Regions from separate parts of the Roseococcus sp. GW821-FHT12F05 genome, predicted to be linked through region 4. Evidence: riboswitches for the same ligand, from Rfam matches in the RefSeq annotation. Region 4 holds a riboswitch; each other region holds the start of a gene.
The links. A riboswitch is a leader RNA that binds a small molecule or an ion and turns the genes downstream of it on or off. The one in region 4 is predicted to bind cobalamin.

Region 1: it holds a riboswitch for cobalamin, as region 4 does, so the genes downstream of both, AC1ROY_RS10755 (nitrile hydratase subunit alpha) here and AC1ROY_RS22570 (DUF1636 family protein) in region 4, are expected to answer to the same signal.
Region 2: it holds a riboswitch for cobalamin, as region 4 does, so the genes downstream of both, AC1ROY_RS32545 (DUF1289 domain-containing protein) here and AC1ROY_RS22570 (DUF1636 family protein) in region 4, are expected to answer to the same signal.
Region 3: it holds a riboswitch for cobalamin, as region 4 does, so the genes downstream of both, AC1ROY_RS20075 (ABC transporter substrate-binding protein) here and AC1ROY_RS22570 (DUF1636 family protein) in region 4, are expected to answer to the same signal.

The regions. Positions count from the first base shown of each region.
Region 1 covers NZ_JBXAQB010000003.1:487,585-494,633, reverse strand. Annotated here, with positions in the region: gene AC1ROY_RS10780 (ABC transporter substrate-binding protein) at 1-966, opposite strand, end outside; gene AC1ROY_RS10775 (isopenicillin N synthase family dioxygenase) at 1,056-2,036, opposite strand; gene AC1ROY_RS10770 (polyprenyl synthetase family protein) at 2,130-3,086, opposite strand; gene AC1ROY_RS10765 (putative signal transducing protein) at 3,316-3,513, shown strand; gene AC1ROY_RS10760 (tRNA1(Val) (adenine(37)-N6)-methyltransferase) at 3,506-4,219, shown strand; cobalamin riboswitch at 4,246-4,486, shown strand; gene AC1ROY_RS10755 (nitrile hydratase subunit alpha) at 4,640-5,239, shown strand; gene nthB (nitrile hydratase subunit beta) at 5,244-5,861, shown strand; gene AC1ROY_RS10745 (SDR family NAD(P)-dependent oxidoreductase) at 5,863-6,651, opposite strand; gene AC1ROY_RS10740 (alpha/beta hydrolase) at 6,675-7,049, opposite strand, start outside.
Region 2 covers NZ_JBXAQB010000023.1:38,772-45,820, forward strand. Annotated here, with positions in the region: gene AC1ROY_RS32515 (outer membrane protein assembly factor BamB family protein) at 1-124, opposite strand, end outside; gene AC1ROY_RS32520 (tetratricopeptide repeat protein) at 148-798, opposite strand; gene AC1ROY_RS32525 (hypothetical protein) at 920-1,273, shown strand; gene AC1ROY_RS32530 (5-formyltetrahydrofolate cyclo-ligase) at 1,221-1,931, opposite strand; gene AC1ROY_RS32535 (group III truncated hemoglobin) at 1,924-2,379, opposite strand; gene AC1ROY_RS32540 (dihydroorotase) at 2,376-3,692, opposite strand; cobalamin riboswitch at 3,784-4,005, shown strand; gene AC1ROY_RS32545 (DUF1289 domain-containing protein) at 4,133-4,339, shown strand; gene metE (5-methyltetrahydropteroyltriglutamate--homocysteine S-methyltransferase) at 4,361-6,658, shown strand.
Region 3 covers NZ_JBXAQB010000008.1:151,644-158,692, reverse strand. Annotated here, with positions in the region: gene AC1ROY_RS20100 (ATP-binding protein) at 1-1,681, shown strand, start outside; gene AC1ROY_RS20095 (response regulator transcription factor) at 1,678-2,376, shown strand; gene AC1ROY_RS20090 (nitrile hydratase subunit alpha) at 2,519-3,151, opposite strand; gene AC1ROY_RS20085 (SH3-like domain-containing protein) at 3,151-3,441, opposite strand; gene AC1ROY_RS20080 (hypothetical protein) at 3,444-3,800, opposite strand; cobalamin riboswitch at 4,147-4,382, shown strand; gene AC1ROY_RS20075 (ABC transporter substrate-binding protein) at 4,418-5,404, shown strand; gene AC1ROY_RS20070 (ABC transporter permease) at 5,404-6,156, shown strand; gene AC1ROY_RS20065 (ABC transporter ATP-binding protein) at 6,135-6,953, shown strand; gene AC1ROY_RS20060 (ABC transporter permease) at 6,950-7,049, shown strand, end outside.
Region 4 covers NZ_JBXAQB010000010.1:175,511-182,559, reverse strand. Annotated here, with positions in the region: gene cbiB (adenosylcobinamide-phosphate synthase CbiB) at 1-400, shown strand, start outside; gene AC1ROY_RS22590 (cobyric acid synthase) at 384-1,844, opposite strand; gene cobO (cob(I)yrinic acid a,c-diamide adenosyltransferase) at 1,844-2,458, opposite strand; gene cobU (bifunctional adenosylcobinamide kinase/adenosylcobinamide-phosphate guanylyltransferase) at 2,455-2,961, opposite strand; gene AC1ROY_RS22575 (hypothetical protein) at 3,040-3,621, opposite strand; cobalamin riboswitch at 3,742-3,957, shown strand; gene AC1ROY_RS22570 (DUF1636 family protein) at 4,067-4,447, shown strand; gene cobW (cobalamin biosynthesis protein CobW) at 4,444-5,475, shown strand; gene cobN (cobaltochelatase subunit CobN) at 5,477-7,049, shown strand, end outside.

The DNA.
Region 1 (7,049 bases), on a different contig from region 4:
GAGCCCCTCGGGCAGGCCGAGCGAGGCCATCACATCCGCCTGGTTGACCGCGAGCTGCGCCGCGCGTCGGATCGCCGGGTTGTTGAAGGGCGGCTGCTCGTGGTTGATCTGCAGGATGCTCATGATCTGCCCGGCGCCGCGGGGATTGGCGATGCGGATGTTCCGGTTGCGGCGCAGCGGCGCGATGTAGTCGGCAGGCAGGATCTCCAGGAAGTCGAGCTCGCCGGCCTGCAGCGCGGTGGCGCGCGTCGCCTGGTCGGGCACGCTGATCACGTCGATGCGGTCGAAATGCGCGACCTTGCCGCCGGCGAGGCCCGAGGCAGGCTCGGAACGCGGCCGGTAGCGCGGGTTGCGGCGGAAGATCGCGCGCTCGCCGGGCCGCCAGGTGGAGCGCTCGAAGATGAAGGGGCCGGAGCCCACCTGGTCCGCGACGGCCGTGGTGTGCGGCGTGGTGGCGGCGAGACGAGCGGGCATGATCACGGGGATCGTGTTGCCCGGCTTGCCCAGCGCCTCGATGACGTAGGCATAGGGCTCGCGCAGCTTCAGCTCGAAGGTCCGGGCGTCGATCGCCTGAAAACTCTCGGCGGCGCGCATGATCTGCTGCCCGAGAGCCTCGCGCTGGGCCCAGCGGCGGATCGAGGCGACGACGTCCTCGGTGGTGACGGGCTGGCCGTCATGGAACTCCAGCCCCTCGCGCAGCCGGAAGGTATAGGTCAGCCGGTCGTCGCTGACGGTGAAGCTTTCGACCATCTGCGGGTGGTAGTTCCCGTCGTCGTCGATGGCGAAGAGCATGTCGTAGACGAGGTAGGAGAAGACGCGCGTCGCATTGGTCGTGGTGACGATGCCGTCGAGGATCTGCAGCTCGGTGTTGAGCGAGACGCGCAGCGTGCGCTCCTGCGCTTGGGCTGCGCTGCCCCATCCGGCGGCGAGGGCAACGAGGGCGAGCGCGGTCCGGCGCAAGGTCATGGCAGGCCTCTTCTTCAATGTTCCGGGACCATGTGCGGCGCGTTTCTTGTTGGGCGCCCCTCTCCGGGGGCGCCGTCGTCCAGCGGAGGCTACTCCGCCGCGGCGGCCTGGGCCAGCTTCGCGGCCTCCGCCTCGGCCGCGGCCTTGCGGATGTGATCGTAGTTCCGGCCGCGGAACCAGGCCATGTATTCGCCGACGGTCTGCGTCGGAAACTTTGGCTCTTCGCCCGCGGCCTTGCAGGTCGGCAGGCACTCGATGACCGCCTCGGAATTCGGGTGGAAGAAATAGGGGATAGCGTAGCGCGGCTGGTCCGAGATGTTGAAGGCGCGGTGCGGCGTCGAGAGGAAGCGGCCGTTGGTCCAGCGATGCAGGATGTCGCCGGTGTTGACGATGAAGGTGCCCTCGATCACCGGCGCGTCGATCCAGACGCCGTCGGCGCGGCGGATCTGTAGGCCCGGCACCTTGTTCTGCGCGAGCAGCGTGATGAAGGTGCTGTCCGTGTGCGGCGCGATGCCGAACTGGTTCTCGTCGTATTCCTTCACCGGCGGGTAGTGGCTGAGCCGCAGCGAGCTGAAGGGGCGCGAGCACTTGTCGTCGAAGTAGTCGGCCGGCAGCTCCAGCGCGCGGGCGTAGAGCGGGAGCACGCGCTGGGCGAGGCTTTCCAGCGCGTCGTAATAGGCCGTGGCCGCCTCGCGGAAGCCGGGGACGCTCGGCCAGCGGTTGGCGACGCCCGTCTGGTCCTCGCGCTTGAGGAAGAAGGCCTCGTTCTCGTTGGGCTTGTTGTTGGCGTTGATGGTGGAGCTGCGCGTGGTCGAGCCGCGCATGGGCAGGTAGCCCTGCATGGCCGCGTCGACCTTCAGCTCCATCTTGGTCTCGATGGGCTGGGCATGGAAGGCGGCCGCGGCGGCAAAGGTGCGGTCGATCAGCTCCTGCGGCACGCCGTGATTGGCGATGTAGAGGAAGCCGACGGTCTCGTTGGTCTGGCGCAGCTGCGCGGCGGTGGCCTCGAGCGCGCCGGGCGCGCCGGCCAGGAAGGGGCCGAGGTCGAGGATGGGGATGTCTTGGGACATGAGGAGCCTCCGGTGTCACCGAACGGTCGCGGCCGCGGGGCTCCGGGTCAAACCAAAAGAACTCGCTCCTGGTTGAATTTTTCTAAACCGAGCTCAGCGCGCCCGTTCGATGCAGAACCGGACCACGTCGATGAGCGCCAGCTTGGCCTCGCTCGGCGGGAAGATGTCGAGCGCCCGGATCGCGGCATCCCCGTAGGTCTCCGCGCGGTCGACGGTGCGCTCGATGCCCCGGCACCGCGCCAGCAGCCGCTGCGCCTCGGCGAGATCGCCGGCTCCCTGCTCGCCGTCCTCCAGCGTCCGTTTCCAGAAGACCTTTTCCGCATCGTCGCCGTCATGGAAGGCCAGGAGGACGGGAAGCGTGATCTTCCCCTCCCGGAAGTCGTCGCCCACGGTCTTCCCGAGCCGCGCCTGCTCGGCCGAGTAGTCGAGCGCGTCGTCCACGAGCTGGAAGGCGATGCCGAGATTGTGGCCATAGGCATCCAGGGCCTCGGCCTCGGCCACCGGGCGGTCGGCGACGACAGCGCCGATCCGCGTGGCGGCGGCGAAGAGCGAGGCGGTCTTGCCCTCGATGACCTCGAGATACTGCGCCTCGGTGCTGGACAGGTCGTTCTGGGTGATGAGCTGCAGCACCTCGCCCTCGGCGAGGGTGGCCGAGGCGGCGGCCAGGATGCGCAGCACCTCGAGGCTCCTGTCCTCGATCATCAGCTGGAAGGCGCGGGCGAACAGGAAGTCGCCTACGAGGACCGAGGGCTTGTTGCCGAAGAGCGCATTGGCGCTGGCCTGCCCCCGGCGGAGCTCGCTCTCGTCCACCACGTCGTCGTGCAGGAGGGTGGCGGTATGGATGAACTCCACGCAGGCGGCGAGCGCCACGTGCCGCGCGCCGGAATAGCCGCAGAGCTTCGAGGCCGCCAGCGTCAGCAGCGGCCGCAGCCGCTTGCCGCCGGCCGCCACGATATGCGCCGCGAGTTGCGGGATCAGCGCCACCTGGCTGTGCATGCGCTCGACGATGAGGCGGTTGCAGGCGGCGAGATCCTCGGCCACGAGGTCCATCAGCCGGGCGAGCGCGCCCTCGCCCCGGTCGCGCGGGCTGGCATCGCGCGGGTTGGCATCGCGCGGGTTGGCATTGTGCGGCCTGGCGCCATCCCGTTTCGCGTCAATCGCACCCGCCACTCGTCCAAACCCCTGAAGTTGCGTCCAGCCTTGACCCCGGCCGGGCCGATGCAGGATACCCGAGCAGCCGACATGGCGGCAAGGCGAGGCAAATCAAGGATTTCCCGCGATGGATGTGGTCGCCGAGGACGCCGATCCGGTTCGAATCCAATTCCTGGCGGCGCTCCTGCGCGGCGCGGGGATCGAGGTGGTGCAGCTCGACCAGAACCTGGCGGGACTGGGCCTGTCGATCTTCCCGCGCCGGCTGGCGGTGACGGCGGCGGACGCGGCACGGGCGCGGCGGCTGCTGCGGGACGCCGGTGTCTGAGGACCTGACCGAGGACGGGCTGCTCGGCGGCCGGGTGCGGCTGCTGCAGCCGCGGCAGGGGTTCCGGGCGGCGATCGACCCGGTGCTGCTGGCCGCTTTCGTGCCGGCCCGGACGGGGGATTCGGTGCTGGAGATCGGCTGCGGGACGGGCGCGGCGTTCCTCTGCCTGGCGGCGCGGGTGCCGGGAATCGTGGTCACGGCGGTGGAGCGCGACCCGGAGCTGGCCGCGATCGCCGTCCGCAACGTGGCCCTCAACGGGGCAAAGGCCACCATCCTCGCCGAGGATTGCTGCGCGCTGCCCGCCCTCGCGCCGATGCAGCACGCCATGGCCAACCCGCCCTACTGGACCGGGGGCACCGCCTCGCCGGACGCCGGGCGCCGACAGGCGGCGCATGAGGACGCGCCGCTCTCGGCCTGGATCGCGGCGCTGACCCGGCCGCTGCGGCACAAGGGAACGGTGTCGCTGGTCCTGCCCGCCGCGCGCCTGGCCGAGGCGGCCGCTGGGTTCCGTGACGCCGGCTGCGGCTCGGTGCGGCTGCTGCCGCTCTGGCCGCGGGCCGGCGCGGCGGCCAAGCGCATCCTCATCCAGGCCCGGAAGGGCGGTCGCGGCGCGGACGAGATGCTCCCCGGCCTCGCACTGCACGAGGCCGACGGCAGCGCCACCGCCGCCGCCCATGCCGTGCTGCGGGACGGCGCGGCCCTCTGAGCCCTTGCGCCACGCGGCCCGCCTTGCCAGCATGACGCTGCACCGGTCCCGCGCGAGCGGGTGAAAAGGGAATGCCGTGCGTCCGCCGGGGGAATGCTCCCCCGCTCCGGGCAAGTCGGCAGCTGCCCCCGCAACTGTCAGCGGCGAGACGCTGGCCCCTCCGTCGCGCCCAAGGCGCGGCGGGCCACTGCGGCGGAAGCCGCGGGAAGGCAGGGCCCGCTTCCGTGACCCGCGAGCCAGGAGACCTGCCGTGGCCGACGCGCCGGAAGGCCGCCGCAACCCATGGGATCCGGGCGGGGTGCACCGGGGCAGGTGAGCAGGGTGTGCCTATCCTGGCTGAAGCCGCCGACGGCCGCATTGCAATGCGATCCGGCGGGCACGGATTCCCCCCAAACCATCGATAAAGCAGGAGAAACTTCCATGGCCGCGTCCAACCAGCCCGCGCCGATCGAGCAGCGCGCCGCCGCCCTCGAGATCGTGCTCAAGGGCAAGGGCATCCTCCCCGATGGCTTCGTCGAGGAGTTCACCGAGCATGCCGAGGAGCAATGGGTCACCCTCAACGGTGGCCAGATGGTCGCCCGCGCCTGGACCGATCCGGACTACCGCGCCCGCATGCTGGCCGACGGCACCTCGGCCGCGCGCGAGATGGGCTTCGACTTCCCGGAGCACCACCGCCACCTCGTGGTGCTGGAGAACACGCCCGATATCCACAACCTGATCGTCTGCACGCTGTGCTCGTGCACGGCCTATACGATCATCGGCGCCGCGCCGGACTGGTACAAGGACATGGAGTACCGCGCCCGCGTTGTCCGCCAGTCGCGCACCGCGCTGCGCGAGATGGGGCTCGACCTGCCGGCAACGACGGAAATCCGCGTCTGGGACACGACCGCCGACACCCGCTACATGGTGCTGCCCGTGCAGCCGCCGGCCACGATCGGCTGGCCCGCCGAGAAGCTGGCCGTGATCGTGACGCAGGATTCCATGATCGGCGCCTCGCGCCTCGACGAGGTGAAGGGCTGACGCCATGGACAGCATGCACGACCTCGGCGGCAAACAGGGCTTCGGGAAGATCAACTACCCCGCGCCTCCGCATGACGAGACCTGGGAGCCGCTGGCCCGCGCGCTCTCGGCCATCTCGGTGAAGACCCACATCTACAACATGGACGAGTATCGCCACGCCATCGAGCGCATGGCACCGACCCACTACATGAGCGCGCCCTATTACGAGCGCGTGCTGACGGCGGCGGCCACGCTCGCCGTGGAGAAGGGCATCACCACGAAGGAGGAGCTGGAGGCGCTGGTCGAAGGCACCTTCCCGCTGGCGCTGCCGATCGGGCCGGGCCGCATGGCCGCGCCGCCGCAGAGCTTCGCGATCGGCGAGACGGTGCGCGTGAAGTACGAGTTCGTCTCCGGGCACCACCGCATGCCCGGCTACATCAGGGGCAAGACGGGCGTGGTGGTCGGCATCACCCCGCCCTACCCCTTCCCAGACGCCGCCGCGCACAACATGCAGGCCACGATGGAGCCGACCTACGACGTGCGCTTCCGTTCGACCGAGCTCTGGCCGGACAGCTGCGACGAGGCGTTCAACCATGTCGGCGTCTTCCAGAGCTACCTGGAGAAGGTGTCGCCGCAGCCCTGATCTATCGGAGGGCGCTGCCGCCCGGGCATGCCGTGCGCCCGCCATCCACCTGGAACTGCCCGCCGGTGATGGCCGTCGCCGCGTCCGAGCAGAGGAAGAGGACCATCGCCACCACCTCCGTGACGGTGGAATAGCGGCCGAGCGGGATCGCCGAACGGTACCGCCCCGCGGCATCGTTCGCCCCGTGCGCGGTGGCCTGGTCCTCCAGCGAATGGATCATCCGCGTGTCCGTCGGCCCCGGGCAGAGCGCGTTCACCCGGATGCCCTGCCGCGCCACCTCGCCCGAGACGCTGCGGGTCAGCCCCAGCACCGCGTGCTTCGAGGCCGTGTAGGGCGAGATCCCCGCCGAGCCCACCAGCGCCGCCGTCGAGGCCGTGTTCACCACCGCGCCGCCGCCCTGCCGGATCATCACCGGCAGTACGTATTTCAGGCCCAGGAAGACGCCGCGGACGTTCACCGCGATCACCTGGTCGAACATCGCCTCGTCCTGGTCGTAGACGGCGGCGACCTTCCCCTCGATGCCGGCATTGTTGAAGAAGCAGTGGATGCCGCCCCAGGCGCCCACGGCGGCGTCCACATAGGCGCGCACATCCTCGGATTTCGTGACGTCGGCCTGCTGGAACCGGGCCTCGAAGCCCTCCGCCCGCAGCGCCGCGGCCTGGGCCTCGCCGGCCGCGGCGCGGTCCACCAGCAGCACCTTCGCGCCTTCCCGGCAAAAGCTTTGCGCCGCCTCCAGCCCGATGCCGTTCGCGGCGCCGGTGACCACGGCGACCTTCCCTTCGAAACGCATGCGTCTTTCCTCCCGTTGAAGTCTCAGGCCATCGCGTCGCGCAGCGCGCGCGCGGCCATGTCGATGTAGCCGAGCGCCGGCCTGATGATGGCGCTCATGGTCATCATCCCATGCAGCATGTCGGCCGCATGGACATGCGTGACGCGCACCCCCTCGCGCTCCAGCCGGGCGGCGTAGTCGCGCCCTTCGCCGGAGAGCGGGTCATGGCCGACGGTCAGCACGAAGGCCGGCGCCGCGCCGGCGAGGTTGGAGGCCCGCAGCGGCGAGGCCCGCCAGTCGTCCCAGCTCGCGGGCTCGGGCGCGTAGTGCATGCGGAACCAGCGCATGGTGGAGGCGACCAGCGGCAGGCCCTCGGTGAAGCGCGCGTAGCCGTCATGGGTCTGCGCCATCTCCAGGAC
Region 2 (7,049 bases), on a different contig from region 4:
CCGGGCGGCGCTCACCGGGAAGCGGGACCTTGGGGGTGCCGAGGAAGTCGTCCACCCAGTCGCGGGCGGTGTCGCAGCCGGCCAGGAGGGCGGCGCCGCCGAGCAGAGCCGTGCGGCGACCCAAAAGCCGTTTCGTCGAATCAGGCATCAGCTTCCCAGTCCCTGGAGCAGGCGGCCGGCGCGGTCGCGCAGCCCCTGCGGCGTCGCCGCGTCGCTCGTGATCGCCTGGAGCGTGGTGCGTGCCTGTTCGGTGTTGCCGGCCTTGAGCGCGGCGAGCGCCTGGACCTCCTGCGCGGAGGCGCGCCAGGGGGCGCCGGGCGCGGCCAGCGGGGCCATGCGGGCCTGGATCTCGGCCGCATCGCCCGAATCGAGGGCGTGCAGGCCCCACATCACGGTCGCGAGGTCCCGGTAGAGCGGTTCCGCCTCGGCGTCGCGCGAGAGGGCGTCATAACCGGCCAGGGCCTGCTCCGTCTGGCCGGTCTCGGCCAGGAGGGCGGCGGCGCGCAGCCGAGCCAGGGCGCGGTAGCCGGCGGGCGCGTTCGGCGCCATCGCGGTGAAGCGGTCGGCCATGGCGCGGAGGTCGGCGCCCGGGGCGGCGGCGTCGCGGGTGACGGCCAGGTAGGATTCGGCGGCCTTGCCGGCCTCGCGCCGCTCGTGCCAGCGCCAGGCCTCCCAGCCGCCGATGCCGGCGAGCGCCAGCAGCACGACCCCGGTGACGAGCCCGCCATAGCGCTGGGCGAGCTTGCGCGCGCGCTCGGCGCGGAGCTCCTCGTCAACCTCGTCGATCAGATCGGACAATGCAGGCGCCTTCGTTCCGGGGGATGGGCGTTCGGGAGGAGGGGGTATAGCGGCCCGTTCGCACGGCGTTAAGGCTTGCGGGTGTTTCGTGGCGGATGTGCGGCACCTGATCCCTCTCCCGATGCTCCTCCTTCTCTTCCTGGGAGGCTGCGACGGCCCGGCGCTGGTCGTGACGGCGGGGGTGAACGTGGCCTCGCTGACCCTGGTGGGGCGGAGCGTGCCGGACATCCTGGTCTCGGGCGTGACGGGGCGGGACTGCTCGATCGTCCGGCTGGACCGGGGGATGAGCTATTGCGCGGCCCGGGAGCCGGCGCCTGGGCCGCCGCCCTACTGCACGCGCAGCCGCGGCAGCGTGGATTGCTGGGTGACCCGGCCGGGGACGATCCCGATGGTCCAGGGCGTGGTGGACGGGCCGGCGAGTCTCAACCCGGCCCAGGAGGCGGACCGGACGGCGCGCTGGCCGGGGCTGTGGTGATGCCCTGCTCGGTGACGATGGCATCCATGGGGATGTCGTGCGGCTGGGGAAAGATGGTCGGCATGGCGGCGCGCGAGGTTCCGACCCCCAGGACCCTGGGCTTCACGGCCATCGCGGCCAGGGTCCGGTCGAAGAAGCCGCCGCCGTAGCCGAGCCGGTAGGCGCCGGGATCGAAGCCGACCACGGGGGCGATGACGATGTCGGGCACGACTTCCGCCCCTTCGGCGGGGACGGGGATGTTCCAGACGTCGCGCGCGAGCGGGGCGCCCGGCCGCCATTCGCGGAAGACGAGGGGCCGGGCCTTCTCCACCACCACGGGAAGGGCGCAGCGGCCGCCGCGGGCGTGGATTCGCTCCAGCCAGGAGCGCAGGTCGGGCTCGCCGCGGAAGGGCCAGTAGGCGCTGACGATGCGGCCGGCGACCTGGCCGATCGCCGAATCCAGCCCGGCGGTGATGCGCTCCGTCTCCTGGCGGCGGGTCTCGGGCTCGACGGCCAGGCGCAGCGAGATCAGCCGCTCGCGCTCTGCCTTGCGCCAGCGGGCGACGTCGCGGCGCTGCTGGGCGTCGGGCTCAGGCGCATGGCCGAGATAGTCGGGGTCGACCTCGTGCAGGAAGCAGGCCGGGGAGGCGTAGTCGTGGAATTCCGGCGGCTCAGCCACGGCGGAACCGCTCCTCCCGGCCGAGCAGCACGCCCTGGCCGGCGGCGATGCCCATCTCCAGGCTCTGCGCGATGCGCTGGGCGCGCTCGATGAAGTGCTCCGCCGCGGCCGGCGGGCAGAGCTCGCGCGCCGTCGCGCCGAAGAGGGCGAGCCAGCGGTCGAAATGCTCGGCGTCGACCGGAAGCGGCAGGTGCTTCTCCATGGGGCTGCCGTGATATTCGCCGGACATCAGCGCGACGGACGACCAGAAGGCGAACATGCGCTGAAGATGCGGCTCCCAGTCGGCGATGCGGGCGGCGAAGACGGGGCCGAGCAGCGCGTCCCTGCGCACCCGCGTGTAGAAGCCGCGCACGAGACGCTCGATCATCGCGGCATCGATGCCGGTGCGCGCGACGATCCCGGCGGTGATTTGCGCGCGTCGCTCGGCGGCGTCGCGCGCCGTGCTCACCGGAAGGTGACCGGCTTGCCGATCGGGGCGCCCAGCACCTCGTCGTCGCGCATCGCGACGTTCCCACGGATGATGGTGCCGACTGGCCAGCCCTGGCAGCGATAGCCGTCGAAGGGCGTCCAGCCGGCGGGGCTGGCGATCCAGTCGTTGGTGATCTCGCGGGACTTCTTCATATCCACCAGCGTGAAGTCGGCGTCGTAGCCGACGGAGAGGCGGCCCTTGTTCACCGCGCCGTAGATCCGCGCGGGGCCGGCGCACATCAGGTCCACGAGGCGCGAGAGGCTGAGGCGGCCGGCGCTCACATGGTCGAGCATCACCGGCACGATGGTCTGCACGCCCGTCAGGCCGGCGGCGGTGTTGGGCCAGGGGCGCTCTTTGGCCTCGCGGGAATGCGGGGCGTGGTCGCTGCCCACCACGTCCACCGTGCCGTTGCGCACGGCGGCCCAGGCGGCCTCGAGGTGGCGCTGCTCGCGGATGGGCGGGTTCATCACCGCATAGCCGCCGAGGCGGTCATAGGCCTCGTCGGTCTGGGTGAGGTGGTTCATCAGCACCTCGACGGAGCAGATGTCCTTGAAATCGCCGAGGTATTCGAGCTCCTCGGCCGTGGACACATGCAGGATGTGCGCGGGACGGCCGGTCTTGCGGGCGAGGGCCATGAGGCGCTTCGTGCCGAGCATCGCGCATTCCACGTCGCGCCAGACCATGTGGTTGCGGTGGGGCATGCCCTCGGTGAAGAGCGGCTTGCGCTCCTGCAGGCGGTACTCGTCCTCGGAGTGGTAGCAGATGCGCCGGCGGCCGGAGCGCATCACGGCCTCCAGCGTCGCGTCGTCCTCGATCAGCAGGTCGCCCGTGGAGGAGCCCGCGAAGACCTTCACCGCGCAGACATTGTCCTCCAGCTCCAGCTCGGCGAGCTCGGCGATGTTCTTCTTCGAAGCGCCGACATAGAGGCCCATGTCGCAATACGCATGCTCCGCCACATAGGCGCGCTTCCAGGCCAGCTGCGCCGAATCGGTGATGGAGGGCGCGGTGTTCGGCATGTCGAAGACCGTCGTCAGGCCGCCGAGGATCGCGGCCTTCGTGCCCGTGGCGATGGTCTCGACCTTCGGGTCGCCCGGCTCGCGCAGATGGACATGCGCGTCGATCAGGCCGGGCAGCACGTGCAGATGCGTGCAGTCGATCACCTGGGCGGCCTCGGCCTTGCCCAGCGCGCCCATGGCGGCGATCCGCCCGCTGCGCACGCCGATGTCCAGCGGCTCGATGCCCCAGGGCAGGACGGCCTGGCCGCCGCGCAGGATGAGATCGAAATGGGGCATCGGGGGGAGAACTCCGCAGGTCGGTAATTGGCCGCAATCTGACGGGTCCGGCGGGGCGCGCAAGACGTGCTTGACTCGGTGAGACATAAGGATATGTTGATGACGTGTTGGTCCGGCGCGAGCCGGTGAAAAGGGAACGCCGTGAGGCTCGTGATGCGAGCCAAGTCGGCGGCTGCCCCCGCAACTGTCAGCGGCGAGCTGGCCTCTCATCGCCCTCGCAAGAGGGCTGGTCACTGGGATCCCGATCCCGGGAAGGCCGAGGGGCGAGTGACGACCCGTGAGCCAGGAGACCTGCCGGCACGCGCGAAACCCAACCGCCGGGGCGGGGTGCCCCCGGACAGGGAGAGACCGACCATGCGCCAAAGCCGCGCCCTGAATGTCCTGAACCGAACACCCTGTCGTGGGCGAATGCGGGCCTGTCCCCAGAAAGCCTGACCGCCATGCCGGCCGTTCCCCGGCCCTCCGAGTCCGATCCGACCTCGCCCTGCCTGCGCATCTGCAAGCTGGATGGGGAGGTCTGCCTCGGCTGCGGCCGCCGTCTCGACGAGATCGTCGCCTGGCCCACGGCTTCCGCCGCGGCCCGGCACGCGATCCTGCGTGCGGCTCGGGCCCGGCTGGCGACTCATCCCGACAGATCCGGGGCCTGAGCGCCCCTTCAGGAGACGACCATGACCGCCTACAACCTGGGCTTCCCCCGCATTGGCTTGCGGCGGGAACTCAAGACCGCGCTCGAATCCCATTGGTCCGGCAGGACCGGCGAGGATTCCGTGCTCGCCACCGCCGCCGAGCTGCGCGCCCGCCACTGGGCGCTGCAGGCCGAGGCCGGCATCGCCATGCCGCCGAGCAACGATTTTTCCCTCTATGACCACGTGCTGGACACGGCCTGCGCCGTGGGCGCCATCCCGCATGGCTATGGCTGGCATCCGGGCGAGGCGGTCTCGCTTGCGACCCGCTTCGCCCTGGCCCGCGGCGGGCGCGGCGACGAGGACGCCTGCTGCGGCGGCCACGGCGCGCCCGCGCTTGAGATGACCAAGTGGTTCGACACGAACTACCACTACCTCGTGCCCGTCTTCGGCAAGGGACAGGAGTTCGCCCCCACCGGCTTCCCCGCCGTCGAGGCCTTCCTGGAGGCCAAGGCGCTCGGCCACATGACGCGGCCGGTGCTGCTCGGTCCGGTCTCCTTCCTGCTGCTCGGCAAGATGGCCGAGGGCGCGGGCGATCCGCTCGACCTGCTCCCCGGCCTGCTGCCTGTCTATGCCGAGACGCTGAAGCGCCTCGCCGCCGCCGGCGCGACCCAGGTGCAGATCGACGAGCCCTGCCTGGTGCTCGACCTCGCGCCGCAGGCCCGCGCCGCCTTCGGCACGACCTATGCCGCGCTGGCCTTGGCCGCGCCGGGCCTCTCGATCCTGCTCGCCGCCTATTTCGGCGATCTCAGGGAGAACCTGGAGACGGCGCTGAACCTGCCCGTCGCCGGCGTCCATCTCGACCTCGTGCGTGCGCCGCAGATGCTGGACGTGGCCCTGCGCCACGCGCCGGCGCGGATGGTGCTGTCCCTCGGCGTCGTGGACGGCCGCAACGTCTGGGCGACGGACCTCTCGCGCGCCTTCCTGAAGCTGCGCTCGGCGGCCGCCTCGCGGCGCTTCGAGCTGCTGCAGGTGGCGCCCTCCTGCTCGCTGCTGCACAGCCCGATCGACCTCGCCGGCGAGACCGGCCTCGATGCCGAGCTCAAGGGCTGGATGGGCTTCGCGAAGCAGAAGCTGGAGGAGGTGGCGCTGCTCGCGCGCGGCCTCGTCGAGGGCCGCGGCGCCATCGCCGAGGCGCTGGACGCCAGTGACGTCCGCCAGGCCGCCCGCCGCGCCTCGCCGCGGCTGCACGACAAGGCGGTGGCCCGGCGCCTCGCGGCGGGAACGCCGGAGGATGCGCGGCGCCTGCCCTTCGCAGAGCGCCGCCTCGCCCAGCGCGCACGGCTGAACCTTCCGGACTATCCGACCACCACCATCGGCAGCTTTCCGCAGACGCAGGACATCCGCGCCGCGCGAGTCGCCCGCAAGCGCGGCACCCTGCCGGAGGCCGAGTACGACGCCTTCCTCGAGGCCCGCATGGAGGAGGCGGTGCGCTGGCAGGAGGAGATTGGTATCGACGTCCTCGTCCATGGCGAGTTCGAGCGCAACGACATGGTCGAGCACTTCGCCGATTTCCTCACCGGCTTCGCGGTGACGAAGAACGGCTGGGTGCAGAGCTACGGCTCGCGCTGCGTGAAGCCGCCGGTGATCTACGGCGACGTCGCGCGGCCGAAGCCCATGACGGTGGACTGGGCGCGGCGCGCGCAGGCGCTCACGGAGCGGCCGGTGAAGGGCATGCTCACGGGGCCGGTCACGATGATGCAATGGGCCTTCATCCGCGACGACGTCCCGGCGCCGACCATCCGCCGCCAGCTCGCCTATGCCATCCGCGACGAGGTGGTGGATCTGGAGACGGCCGGCATCGCCATCATCCAGATCGACGAGCCGGCCTTCCGCGAGGGCCTGCCGCTGCGGCGCGACCAGTGGGACGCCTACCTGCGCGATGCCGCCGCCTGCTTCCGCATCTCGGCGAGCGGGGTGGCGGAGGACACGCAGATCCACACCCACATGTGCTACTCGGAGTTCAACGACATCATGGCCAGCATCGCCGACATGGATGCGGACGTGATCTCGATCGAGACCTCGCGCAGCCGGATGGAATTGCTCGAGGCCTTTCTCGACTTCCGCTACCCGAACGAGATCGGGCCGGGGGTCTACGACATCCATTCGCCGCATGTCCCGGGGGCGCCGGAGATGCGGGAGCTGCTCGGCATCGCCGCGCAGCGCCTGCCGGCGGACCAGATCTGGGTGAATCCCGATTGCGGGCTGAAGACCCGCCGCTGGGAGGAGGTGCGCCCGGCGCTGGTGAACATGGTGGAGGCCGCGCGCGCCATGCGGGGCTGAGCTGCGGCAATGCGGGAGGATCCCGGTCCTCCCGCAACCTCGGAGATCACCGCTTGGGCGCCTGGGCCGACCCGCCCGGCGTGTTCTGCGCTGTGCGCTAACATAGGACACAAATAAAAATAAGCGAAAATATCAGACCCCTATAAATCGCGTGGGTCGCATTTCAATTTTGCTCGTTACTGAAAATAATGAGTGACTTTTGGGCTTTGCAGATGGCCAGATTTTTATTCGGTGCGGTATGGGCGGTCATGTTTTGGATTGTGATTGTCGACATCGCCCTGCTTTCATGAGGCCTCGCCGGGGCATGGACCTTGGGCTTGCGCGTTGAACTGGCGGCGGCACGCAGCTCCCCCGGGCCATCCCGTGGTTCTCGATCCTGTTTTCGGCCTGC
Region 3 (7,049 bases), on a different contig from region 4:
CCGTCCGCGCCGCGCGGCGCCCCTTCAGCAGCCGGTCATCTGTCTCCGCCATGCGCTCCGGAGCCCGGCGGGGGAGCTCGTCGGCTACGCCGCCGTCGTCTTCGACGCCGAGCAGCTCTCGATGCGCCTGCGCGAGGGGCAGGCCGAGAATGCCGGCGTCACGACGCTGCTGCGCGCCGACGGCGCCATCCTTGCCCGCAGCGAGAACCCCCGCCTGCATGTCGGCGCGGTCCTGCCGCCGCGCGCCATGGAGGCGCTGCTGGAGCCGCAGGGCCTGCGTCGGGTCGCCAGCGCGATCGACAGCCGGCCCCTGCACGCCGCCTGGCGCCGCATCCCCGAGACGCCCATGATCGTCGCGGTGGGCATCGATCCCACGCCCTATCTCGCGCAGGCGGCCAAGCGACGGCGGATGATCCTGTGGTTGCTCGCCGTCGGCGTGGCGGCGCTGCTGGCCGCCTGCATGGCGGCGGCCGTCTTCCTCGACCGCCGCCGCAGCCTCGCCGAGCTCGACCGGGTCCAGGAAAGCCTGGAGCGCGACGAGGCCGAGCACACCCGGATGCTCTCCACCTTCGAGCCGCAGCCGAGCGCCGCCTATCACGGCACGATCGACGCCGAAGGCTGGCTCTACGGCCAGGAGGTCGGCCCGGAGATGCTGCGGATCACCGGCGGGCCCGACCTGCCCGTCATGCCCGGCGGCCCCGCCGCGCGCCGCGCCTTCTTCCGCCGGGTGGCCGAGTTCGGCGAGCATGTCCGCGAGTACCGCCTGCGCATGCCCGACGGCTCGGGCCTCTGGATCCGCGAGCGCTGCCGCATCGCCGCGTGGATCTCGCCCACGGAGGCCGAGGTGGTCGGCGTCGTGACCGACATCGAGGAGGAGCGGCAGATGCGCGCGCAGACCGAGGCGGGCGCGCGCCTCACCGTGCTCGGCCAGATGGCGGCGAGCATCGCGCACGAGATCAGCCAGCCGCTCTCGGCCATCTCCATCGCGGCCGAGATCAGCCTCGCGCATCTCGGCGCCCCCGGCGATGCGCCGAAGGCGCAGCGCTATGTCGAGAACATCCTCCGCCAGGTGGAGCGGATGCGCGACATCGCCAGCCACCTGCGCACCTTCTCCCGCACCGATGACGGCCCGCTCGACGAGGTCCGGCTCGACGAGGTGGTCCAGGGCGCGCTGGACGTGGTGGGCGCGTCCCTGCGCAAGGACGGGGTGACGGTGGAGGTCGCCGACCTGCACGACCTCCCGCGCGTGCAGGGCCGTCTCGTCCCGCTGGAGCAGGTGCTGGTGAACCTCCTCGTCAACGCGCGCGACGCGATGGCGCATCTGCCGGCCGAGCAGCGCGTGGTCGCCATCTCCGTCGAGCGGCCGGGCGGCGCCGACTGGATCTCGATCTTCGTGCGCGACCACGGGCATGGCCTGCCGGAGGGCATCGTCCAGCACGCCTTCGAGCCCTTCTTCACCACCAAGCCGCCGGGCCTGGGCACCGGCCTCGGCCTCTCGATCGCCTATGGCACGATCCTGGGCTTCGGCGGCGAGATCACCCTCGGCAACCGGCCCGGCGGCGGCGCCGAGGTGGCGATCCGCCTGCGCCTCGCCTATCCGGCCGAGGCCGTCGAGCCGGCGCCGGAGGTCCAGCCGGTGCCCATTGCCCGGAGCCGCGCCGAGATGGGGCATATCGGATGACACCCCAGCCCCCCCGCATCCTCGTCGTGGACGACGACGCCGATTTCGCGCAGCTGCTCGGCGACTATCTCGGCCTGCACGGCTGCCAGGTGCAGGCCGCGCGGGACGAGCCGCAGTTCCGCTCGGCCGTCGCGGCCTTCGCGCCCGACCTCGTGCTGCTCGACCAGCGGCTCGGCCATGTCTCAGGGACCGACGTGCTGCGCGGCCTCCGCGCGGTCTCCGACGTGCCCTGCATCATCGTCACCGGCGCCTCCGAGACGATGGACCGCATCGTCAACCTCGAGATCGGCGCGGATGACGAGATGGAGAAGACCATCACGCCGCGCGAGATGCTGGCCCGCATCCGCTCCGTCCTTCGCCGCCGCCGCCGCGAGGGTGACGGGCCGGCCGAGCCCGCGCGCCCGAGCTGGCACCTGGACACCGAGCGGCGGGTGCTGCGGCAGCCGGGCGGCGCGATCTGCGCGCTCACCAATGCGGAGTTCGAGACGCTGCAGATGCTGCACGCGGCGAAGGGCAACCCCGTCAGCCGGGCGGAGCTGTGCCGGCAGGTCTTCGGCCGGCCCTTCCGGGTGGGGGACCGCGCGGTGGACACGATCGTGAAGAACCTGCGCCGGAAGATCGAGCCGGAGGCGAGCGAGTTCGTCTCGATCCAGGCGGTCAGGACCTTCGGCTACGTGTTCGTCGGATTTCCGTAGGTGGTCTGCGGGGGACTTCGTTCCCCGCAGACCACTACCAAAGGCCGAGAGGCCTTGGGAAACCGGCACATGGGGATTGGTTACAAGGGGCCACTGCCCCTTGGCGGGGAGCGCGAGGGGCAGAGCCCCTCGCAGAACCACCTCAGGCCGACGCGCCGATCAGCATGTGCCGGCTCACCGAGGCCACCAGCTTCTCCACCGGCCAGTCCTCGCTGCCTTCCGGTGGCATCGGCAGCACGAGGTAGCGCATGTCCGCGTTCGAATCATGCACGCGGAGCTCGACCTCCTCCGGCAGCTCCAGCCCGAACTCCGCCAGCACCCTGCGCGGCTCGCGCACCGTGCGGGCGCGGTAGCTGTTGGAGATGTACCACCAGGGCGGCTGGCCCAGCAGCGAGCGCGGGTAGCAGGAGCACAGCGTGCAGACGATGACGTTGTGCAGCGCCGGGGTGTTCGCCACGACGATGAGCTTCGCCTCCCTGATGCGGTAGCCGAGCTCCAGCGCGGCCGCGGAGCCGTCGGCCAGCAGGCGCTCGCGATAGGCCGGGTCGCGCCAGGCCTGCGCCACGATGCGCGCGCCCCAGGTGACGTTGGGCGCCTCCAGCCCGGCGACCACCTTGTCGGTGTCCTCTTGCGACAGGATGCCCTTGTCCAGCAGCAGCCGGTGCAGCGCCTCGGCCATCAGGGCGTAGTAGTCGGCGCCGCCATGGCCCTCGGTGACGGGGCGGCAGGGATCGACGGCGCCGGCGGAGAAGCGGGTGGGGGCGGGTGCGGGCATCAGGCGATCTCCGCGGGGGCGAGCCAGTGGTCGTAGACCTCGATCTCCAGGGAATCGCTGAGGGAGCCGCCGTAGTCGGGCCAGAGCTCCTGCTGGCGGAAGTGCACGCGGTAGAGGTCGATCCTCGGCAGCCCGTCGCGGCCATAGGCGAGGTCTTCCGGGTTCGCATGCGCGCCGCAATAGCGCTCCACCTGGCCGATCTTCTGCCGGACGAAGAAGGGGATGCGGACATGGCCGGGCTTGCCGAGATCGAGCACGCGCACGGCGTCGCCGGGTTGGAAGCGCGGCACGCTCAGCCTCCCGTCACGGTCTTGGCGGCGTGGTCCACCACCTGGCCGCGCGCGGCGGCGAGGGAATCCATGCGCGCCTGCACCTCCTCGACGGTGAAGAACTCCTTCTCGGCGAGGAGGCGGCACAGCGCCTCGGTGCGGCGCTCGTAGAAGCCGAGCGTCTTGTAGAGCTCCACGCCGAAGCTCTCGAAGCTGCGCCGGATCTCGTCGAGCGTGACGCTGTGGCCGCGGGCGTTGAGCGCGCCGCGGATGGATTCGGAGAGCGCCTGCCAGGCCTCGAAGGGCCGTTCGTCCTGGATCACGGGGCCGCCGGGCAGGCCGCCGATATCGTGGTATCCGCGATAGGGTGGTTCGGTCATGTCGGTCCCCTGGGGACGCCGAGCGTGACCCGGGCCCGCCGCAGCGGCAAGGGGTTTGGTGCGGCGCCGCATCGTCCCGGCAGCGGGCTTGCCCGCGCGGGTCTGTTACCGATACCGTCCGTCCGCAGGCTCCGAGCAACGGGGCCGAGGGAAAACGTCATGCGCTCCGCCATGCGCGACTCGCCGCCCGTGCCGGCCCGGCCCGATCCTGCCCCAGGCCGGCGGCGCGGAGCCCTGCCGCATCGGGAGTCGCAAGGGACCGGGGGAACGCCGCTCCCGGATGCGCGCGGGCCGGGCGGACTCGCCATGTTCACGGATCGCGCCTTGCCTCTCCCGGCAAGCCACGATATCGACGGCACCGGATGGTCCCGCGCAAGCGGGTCAAAAGGGAATGCCGTGAGTTCTCCGGGACAAGTCCTCGGGGGGCAAGTCGGCAGCTGCCCCCGCAACTGTCAGCGGCGAGACGCTGGCCCATCCGTCGCGCCGCCTGCGCGACGGGCCACTGCGGCGAGAGCCGTGGGAAGGTGGGGCCTGCATCGACGACCCGCGAGCCAGGAGACCTGCCATCCGAACGACCCATCACGACCAGGCGGGGTGCCCTGGACAAGGAGACTGAGATGACCGATCAAGCCGCCTCACGGCCCGGCTTCGCTTTGTCGCGCCGGGCGCTCGCCGCGGGAGTCGCAGGCGCAGGCCTGGCGAGTCCGGCGCTGGCCCAGGCCCGCCCGCGCATCCGCGTCGGCGTGCCGACCAAGGCCTATTGGCCCACCATCATCGCCACCGCGGCCGAGCAGCAGCGCTTCTTCGAGAAGGAGGGGCTGACGGTCGAGACCACGATCTACCGCGGCGGCGCCGAGTGCTTCGAGGCGCTGGCCGCCGGCGCCACGGACCTGATCCTGGATCCGCCCGCGCTGGTCGCGGCGGGGATCAAGCGCGGCTTCGGCTCCAAGCTCGTGACCGCCGGCGCGCTCGCCTATTACGGCTGGCACCTGATGGTGCGCACGGATTCGCCGATCCGCGAGGTCTCGGAGCTGGCGGGCAAGAAGCTGGGCATCACCTCGCGCGGCTCGGGCTCCGACCTCCTGGCGCAATGGACCGAGACGGACCGGCGCATCACCACCAACCGCGTGCCCGTCGGCGGCGGCGGGCTGGTGCCCAACCTGCGCTCGCGCAACGTCGACGCCGCGGTGATCTACTCGCCGCTCAGCTTCCAGCTGATCCGCGCGAACCAGGCGCGCAGCCTGATCGACTACGGCACCGCCATCCCGCAGCACATCACCGCCGGCTGGATCGTGAGCGACCGCATGATCCGCGACACGCCGCAGGCGGTGCAGGGCGGCGTCAACGCCATCTATGGCGGCCTCGCCTGGCTGCGCGCGAACCGCGGCCCGGCCATCGAGCTGATCTCCACCAACAACGAGATTCCGGCCGAGATCGCGGCCATCGAGTACGAGGAGACCATCCTCAAGCTGTCCCCCGACGGGGTGATCGACCCCGCGCAGGTCGCCTATTCGCTGGAGCTGTCGCGCATGAGCGGCATGACCGAGATGGCGCCCGCCGAGGAGGTCTTCACCACCCGCTTCCGGCCGGTGCCGACGCGCTGATGTCCCGCACGGCGATGCTGGCCGTGCGGCTGCTGCTGCTGGCGCTGGCGCTGGGAATCTGGGAGGCGCTGCCGCGGCTCGGCTGGGTGGACGACGAGATCCTGCCGCCCTTCAGCGCGGTGTTCGTCACGGCGCTGCAGCTGCTGCAGCGGCCCGCCATCCATGGCGACCTCGCGATTACCGGGCTGCAGCTCGGCGCGGCGCTGATCATCTCCGTGCCGACGGGCGTCCTGCTCGGCATCCTGCTGGCGGAGAACAAGCGGCTCGCCCAGGTCTGCGAGCCGCTGCTCTACTTCCTCTTCAGCGTGCCGAAGTCGATCTTCCTGCCGCTGTTCATCCTCACGCTGGGGATCAGCTTCTGGCAGAAGGTGGCCTTCGGCTGCTTCTCCACCATCCTGATCGTGCTGATGAGCGCCACGGCCGCCGTGCGCTCGGTGCGCGAGGAGCATGTGCTGACCGCGCGCTCCTACGGCGCCACGCGGGCGCAGATCACGCGCCATGTCTACCTGCCGAGCATGCTGCCGGTGCTGCTGGAGGCGCTGCGGCTCGCGGTGATCTTCTCCACGACAGCGGTCATCCTCGCGGAGATGTACGCCTCGCGCAGCGGCATCGGGCAGCAGATCGCGGGCTGGGGCGAGGGCTTCATGATGAAGAACCTCTTCGCCGGCGTGCTGATCGTCTCGGTGACCGCCATCCTGATCAACGAAGGTATCCGATGGATCGAGACCCGATGCAGCCACTGGCGCAGCTGAAGGAGCAGCCCGTGACGGCGCGGCCGATGATCGAGGTCATCGGCCTCGGCCACACCTACGAATCCCGCGGCGTCGCCTCGCGCGCGCTGGAGGATATCGCGCTCACCGTCGAGGCCGGGCGCTTCAGCGTGATCGTGGGACCCAGCGGCTGCGGCAAATCCTCGCTGCTCATGATGATGGCGGGGCTGCGCCGGCAGACCGAGGGCACCATCCTCGTCGACGGCAAGCCCATGCTGGATCCCGATCCGGACCGCGTCGGCGTCGTCTTCCAGGACGCGAACCTCTTTCCCTGGCTGAGCGCCATCGACAACGTCGCCTTCCCGCTGATGCTGCGCGGCGTGGGAAAATCCGAGCGGCTGGACCGCGCGGCCGCGATGCTGGAGCTGGTGGGCCTGGGCCACGCCGGCGCACGCTTTCCGAACGAGCTTTCGGGCGGCATGAAGCAGCGCGTCTCCATCGCGCGCGGGCTGGTGCAGGACCCGCCGGTGCTGCTGATGGACGAGCCCTTCGCGGCGCTGGACGAGCAGACCCGCATGACCATGGGCGAGGAACTCCTCCACATCTGGTCCAGGACCTCGAAGACCGTCGTCTTCGTGACGCACAGCCTGAGCGAGGCCGTCTATCTCGCCGACGAGGTGCTGGTCATGTCCGCCCATCCCGGCCGCATCATCGACCGCATCGAGGTGGAGCTGCCGCGTCCCCGCACCTACGAGATGATGGCCAGCGCCACCTTCGGCCAGCTGCGCGAGCGCATCTGGCGGCAGATCCGGAGCCCCCAGGGCGGACATTCGACGTGAGCCCATCCGCCATCCGCTGGCTCATCGGCGCCATCCTGCTGGTGCTGTGGGAGGTGCTGCCGCGCGCGGGCCTCGTGCCGCAGCTCTTCCTGCCGC
Region 4 (7,049 bases):
CCATCGCTCGGAGAAGTACCTGGCCTATGGCTGGGCCTCGGCGCGGCTGGACGACCTGCTGAACCTGCCGGCCTCGCGGCTTTCCGCGCTGCTGATCGTCGGCGCGGCGCGCGTGCTCGGCCTGGACTGGCGCGGCGCCTGGCAGGCCGTGCGGCGCGACGCCCCGCACCACCGCTCGCCCAATGCCGGCTGGCCCGAGGCGGCGATGGCCGGCGCACTGGGCCTCGCGCTGGCGGGGCCGCGCGCCTATGGCGGCGTGGTGGTGGAGGACGGCTTCATGGGCGACGGGCGTCGCGAGGCCGGCGCCGCCGATATCCGCGCGGCGCTGCGGCTGTTCCGCATGGCCGACACCCTGGGCGTCGCGCTGGTCGCGCTGCTCTGGCTCATCGGGCGAGCGTGAGCAGCCGGTCCAGGTCCAGATGCGCGGCGACATGCGCGGCCAGCGCATCCAGCGCGGCCTCGACACGCGCCTCGTAGCCGATCGCCGGCGCGCCTGCGGCGAAGCGGGCGAGCCAGGCGGCGCGCTGGGAATCCGCGGAGAACAGTCCATGCACGTAAGTGCCGAAGACGCGGCCATCGGCGGAGGCCGCGCCTTCCGCGGCGCCGCCGGCGAGATGCGCGAAGGGGCGTGCGCGATCTGGCCCCTCGGTGATCCCGATATGCATCTCGTAGCCGCTGAAGCCGGCGCCATCCGCGGTGGCGCCGCTCGCCGGCTCCAGCCGCTTCTCGCCGCTCAGCACCGTGGTGACATCGAGCAGGCCCAGGCCCGGCACCGAGCCCGGCGGGCCCTCCACGCCCTCCGGATCGGCGATCTCGCGCCCCAGCATCTGGTAGCCGCCGCACAGCCCGAGCACCGCGCCGCCGCGCCGGAGGTGCGCGGCGATATCCACGTCGAAGCCCGCCGCGCGCAGGTCGGCAAGGTCCGCGATGGTGGCTTTGGATCCCGGCAGGATCACGAGGTCCGCATCCCCGGGCAGGGCGGAGCCCGGCCGCACGCGGATCACCTCCACCGCCGGTTCCGCGATGAGCGGGTCGAGATCGTCGAAATTGGCGATGCGCGGCAGGATCGGCACGGCGATGCGCAGCTTCGCGCCGGGATTGCGCGGCAGCGCATGGTCCAGCGCCAGCGCATCCTCGGCCGGAAGCTGAGCCGCCTCGGGCAGGAAGGGCAGCAGTCCGAGTGGCGCCCAGCCGGTGCGCTCGGCGATCAGCGCCATGCCGTCAGCGAAGAGCGCGGGGTCGCCGCGGAACTTGTTCACGACGAAGCCGCAGATCATCGCGGCATCCGCGGGATCGAGCACGGCCTTGGTGCCGACGAGGCTCGCGATCACGCCGCCGCGGTCGATGTCGCCGATCAGGATCACCGGCACGTCGGCCGCGCGGGAGAAGCCCATGTTCGCGATGTCGTTCGCGCGCAGGTTCACCTCCGACGCGCTGCCGGCGCCCTCCACCAGCACGAGGTCCGCCTCGCCCCGCATCCGGGAAAAGCTGTCGAGCACGGCCGGCATGAGCCCGGCCTTCAGCCGCTGGTACTCCGCGGCCTTCGCGCTGCCCCGCATGCGCCCCTGCACGATGATCTGCGCGCCGATCATGCTCTGCGGCTTCAGCAGCACCGGGTTCATGTGCACGCTGAGCGGCACGCCCGCCGCGCGCGCCTGCAGCGCCTGCGCGCGGCCGATTTCGCCTCCGTCAGCCGTCACCGCCGCGTTGTTCGACATGTTCTGGGGCTTGAACGGACGCACCCGCAGCCCGCGCTGCGTGAAGGCGCGGGCCAGTCCCGCCACCAGCAGCGATTTTCCCACGTCGGAGCCCGTGCCCTGGAACATCAGGCTCCGTGCCGGCATCAGAACTCCACGCCCTTCTGCGCGCGCACCCCGGCGGAAAAATGGTGCTTGGTGGCGCCCATCTCCGTCACGCAATCCGCGGCCTCGATCAGCTCCGGCTTGGCGTTCCGCCCCGTGACCACGACGTGCAGCCCCTCGCGCCGCCCGGCCAGCGCTGCGACCACCTCGGCGAGGTCCAGCATCTCGTAGCGCAGCGCGATGTTGAGCTCGTCCAGCACCACGAGGTCCAGCGACGGATCCGCCAGCATGCGTAGCACCTGGTCCCAGGCCCGCGCCGCGGCGGCGAGGTCGCGGGCGCGATCCTGCGTCTCCCAGGTGAAGCCCTCGCCCATGCTGTGCCACTGCACGCGGTCGCCGAAGGCGGAAAACCCGTCCTGCTCGCCCGAATGCCAGGCGCCCTTGATGAACTGCACCACGCCCACGCGCCCGCCCGTGCCGAGCATGCGCAGCGCCAGGCCGAAAGCCGCCGTGGATTTTCCCTTGCCCGGTCCGGTGTTCACGATCAGCAGGCCCTTCGCGACGATGGGCTTGGATGCCACCTCCGCATCCTGCACAACCTTGCGCTTCTGCATCTTCTGGCGATGCCGCTCGGCCTCTTCCTCGGTGATGCTCATTTCAGTCTCAGGGGAATGCCGGCCACGACCAGTTCGACGCGTCCCGCCACCGCGGCGACCTCTTGGTTCAGCCGGCCCTGCGCGTCGCGGAACCGGCGGCCGAGCGGCGTCGCCGGCACGATGCCGGAGCCGACCTCGTTCGAGACCAACACCGTCGGCGCCACGCGCGCCAGGAGGGCCGCCAGCAGCGATCCGGTGGCGGCGTCCAGCTCCGCTTCGGCCAGCATCAGGTTGCTCAGCCACAGCGTCAGGCAATCCACCAGCAGCGGCGCATCGGGCGTCGTCGCGATGGCCTCCGGCAGGTCGCGCGGGGCATCCACGGTCACCCATCCCACGGGCCGCCGCGCCCGGTGCTCGGCGATGCGCGCGGTCATTTCCGCATCGTAGGATTCGGCCGTCGCGATGTAGGTCCAGGGCGGTGCCTCCGCCTGGACAAGCGCCTCCGCGTGCCGGCTCTTGCCGGAGCGCGCGCCGCCGAGGACGAGGGTGAGCGGGCTGGACATGGGCGCGGACCATGGCCGCGTCCGCTCCGGACGGCAATGGGTCGCCCGGCCCCACGCAGGAGGCCGGGCGAAGGCCGCTCAGCGAGCGGGGACGCCTGCCGGCATCTGCTGCGCCGTGTAGCCGGCGGGAACCGAGAGGCGGGCCGGATCGATGGCGCCGTAGGCGACCTGGGTGGCCTCCATGGTCACGGCGGCGCCGTTGGGGCCGGTCGAGACGGAGCGCAGCAGGACCCCGTCGTCGGTCATGCAATTCGTGCCGCGCACCTGGCCGAGGGCCATTTCCCACTCGGTGCAGGCGGTGCCGGCCACCGTCGCTCGCCCCTTGCGGGTGAAGGTCGCGCCGGCCGGCGCTTCCTGGTTCATCGCGGCGACCGTGGCCGGCGGCATGGTCACCACCATGCGCTGGGCGTCCATGACCATGACGGCGGAATTGGCCTGCCGATCAATGAGGATCCAGCCGGTATTGCCGGGCGGGTCGACGCGCTGCTTGCCGGTGCTGACGGAGAAGGCCATCCGCGTCTCCTGCGGGGGCATGCCGGCGAGCCCGGTCATGCGATAGGTGACCGTCACGTCCCGTGTGGGGCGAAGGTTCGCGGGCTGCGCCAGGGCCGGAAGCGCGAGGGCGGAAAGAGTGGCCGCGGCGGCCAGAAGTCGGATCATGCGGTACCTCCTGAGGTTCATTTTTTAATTCCTTGGAATGTAGATGGTTGCCCGCCGCCGGTCGAGCCGCCCTCCCATCCCCGCCGCATCGCCGTTGACAGTGCCGGCCCGCCCGTGTCTCTCATGCCCTCGCTTGATGGTCCCCGCCGGGAGGCGGGGTGAAAAGGGAACATGGAGCGGGCGCCGCGAGGCTCCCGAAGCCGTGGCTGCCCCCGCAACTGTGAGCGGAGAGCCCGTGCCAAACAGCCACTGGACCCGCCCGCGAGGGCGTTCCGGGAAGGCGGCACCGGGCGTCGATCCGCGAGCCAGGAGACCTGCCATCTCGCGACAGACCACCGTGCCGGGCGGGGTGCCTCGGCGCGGCCGCCATCCCGGCGACGGCGCGTGTCCCGCGCCGCGACTGCATCCCCATTCCCGCGCTTCCAGGCGCAGGAGGAGCATGCGCTTGTCCCTCTCCGAACACGTCGCCGGCCCGGTGACGCTCTTCGTCTGCACGACCTGCCGCCATCCCGACGACGCGGTGGACGTCCAGCCTCGCGCCGGCGCCCGCCTGGCCGCGACCCTCACCCCGTCGGAGGGCGTGGACATCCGCGAGGTGGAGTGCCTGGCCAATTGCAGGCGCGGCCCCTCCGTCGCCATGGCGCGGCCGGGCGGCTGGAGCTACGTCTTCGGCGGTCTCGCGCCGACCGACGGCACGGCGGTGCTCGAGGGCGCGCGCCTTCTGTCCCTCTCGGCCGACGGCCTGATGCCCTGGCGCGGTCGCCCCGAGCCCCTGAAGCGCGGCCTGATCGCCCGCATCCCGCCCATTCCCGGAGCCCGCGCATGAGCCTCGCCCGCATTCCCTGCACCATCGTCACGGGCTTTCTCGGCGCTGGTAAGACGACCCTGATCCGCCACATGCTCCAGAACCCCCAGGGAAGGCGGCTCGCGGTGATCGTGAACGAGTTCGGCGATGTCGGCATGGACGCGGAGATCCTGCGCGGCTGCGGCGCCGAGGCCTGCGACGAGGCCGGCATCATCGAGCTCGCGAACGGCTGCATCTGCTGCACCGTGGCCGACGACTTCGTGCCCGCCCTGGACGCGCTGCTGGCGCTGGATCCGCAGCCCGAGCACATCCTGATCGAGACCTCCGGCCTCGCCTTGCCCAAGCCGTTGGTCCAGGCCTTCCACTGGCCCGCGATCCGCGGCCGCGTGACGGTGGATGGCGTGGTGGCGGTGGTGGACGGCGCGGCGCTCTCCGAAGGGCGCGTGGCGGCCGACCCGGCGGCGCTGGCGGCGCAGCGCGCGGCCGATCCCTCGTTGGATCATGAGGATCCGGTCGAGGAGGTCTTCGAGGACCAGCTCGCCTGCGCCGACCTCGTGGTGATGACCAAGGCGGACCTGCTGGACGCGAAGGCGCTCTCCCGCGCGCATGCCGCGATCGCCGAGGCGATGCCGCGTGCCGTGGCCGTGGTGACGACCGCGCAGGGCCGGCTCGAGCCGGATGTGATGCTGGGCCTCGGCCTCGGCACGGAGGCGGATATCGCGAACCGGCCCACGCATCACGACAATGAGCTGGAGCACGACCACGACGATTTCGACACGGTGGTGATGGACCTGCCCGAGGCGGCCGATCCCGCGGCGCTCGCCGCCCGCGTGGCGACGGCCTGCGCGGTGACGGGCGTGCTGCGCGCGAAGGGATTTTCCTCTGTCGCCGGCAAGCCCTTGCGGCTTCTGGTGCAGGCGGTCGGCCAGCGCGTCACGCATCAGTACGACCGTGCCTGGGGGCCTGCCGAGGCACGCCAGGGCAGGCTGGTGGTGATCGGGCTCAAGGGCTTCGACCAGGCCGCCGTTGCCGAGGCGCTCGCGGGGTAGCATGCACATCCTCGCCACGTCAGCCGCCTCGATCGACGGGCTCGCCGAGCCGGTCGACCTGCGCCAGGCGCCGGCCCCGATGGTGGTGCTCTCCTTCACCGACAGCGACCTCGCGGGGCTCGCGGCAGCTTACGAGATGGAGCAAGAGGTGGTGCCGGAGCTCAGGCTCGTGCATCTGCGCGAGCTGCGGCACCCGATGTCGGTGGACTTCTGGCTGGAGCGGACGGGATCGCAGGCCAGGCTGATCGTGCTGCGGCTGCTGGGCGGGCCGGACTGGTGGCGCTACGGCGTCGAGCGGCTGGCCGAGACGGCGCGCGCGCAGGGCATCGCGCTGGCGGTGCTGCCCGGCGAGGACGGCGACGACCCGCGGCTGGCGGAGCTCGGCACGCTGCCCGCCGAGGAGCACGCGGCGCTCCTCGCCTACTTCCGCGAGGGCGGCCTGGCCAATCTGCGCGCGCTGCTGCGGCGGATGGCGGGACATGCGGGCGTCGCGCTCGACGCCGCGCTGCCGCGCCGCCTGCCGCGCGCGGGCGCCTGGAAGCCGGGTATCGGCGAAGTCGAGGTTCGGAGCGGCGGCGACCGGCCGGTGGTGCCGATCCTCTTCTACCGCTCGATGCTGCTGGCCGAGGATGCGGCGCCCGTCGCCGCGCTGGCCGAGGCGCTGGAAGGGCAGGGGATCGCCGCCGTCCCGCTCTTCGTCGCGAGCCTGAAGGAGGCGGAGAGCCTGGCCTTCGTGCGCGAGGCGATGGGCGTGCTGCGGCCTGCCGCCATCGTCACCACCACGGGCTTCGCGTCGGGCGACGCGGCGGCGCTCGGCGCGCCAGGGGTGCCGATCCTCCAGGCGGTGATGGCGACGACCGCGCGCGCGGCCTGGGCGGGCAGCCCGCGCGGGCTGGGCGGCGCGGACCTCGCCATGCATGTGGTGCTGCCGGAGCTCGACGGCCGCGTGCTGGCCGGCGCGCTGAGCTTCAAGGAGGGCGGCATCGGTCCGGTGAACCGTGTGGAGCCCGATCGCGTCGCGCAGGTCGCCGCGCGCGTGGCGGCGCTGATCCGGCTGCAACGGACGCCGCGGGACGAACGGCGTGTCGCCGTGCTCATCCCGGACTACCCCGGCGCGGGCGGCCGTGCGGGCTATGCGGTCGGACTCGACGTGCCGGAAAGCGTGCGCACGCTGCTGCTGGACCTGGCGGAAGCGGGCTACACGGTCGGGCCCGCGCCGCCGACCGCGCGCGAGCTGATGGCCGCGCTGGAGGCGTCGCAGGAGACGGCGCCGATCCACGCCCTGCCGGCCGAGGTGCGGGCCGCCTGGGGCGATGTGGAAACCGCGGTTTTCCGCGCGATGCACTTCGGCAACGTCACCGTCGCCATCGCGCCCGATCGGGGCCGGGCGGAATCCCGTCGCGCGGATTGGCACGATCCCGCGCTGCCGCCGCATCCCGCGCTGCTCGGCTTCGGCGCCTGGCTCCAGCGGAACTTCGACGTCCTGGTCCATATGGGCGCGCATGGCGCGATCGAGTGGCTGCCGGGCAAGGCCGTCGCGCTCACGGCCGCCTGCTTCCCCGAGCGCGTGCTCG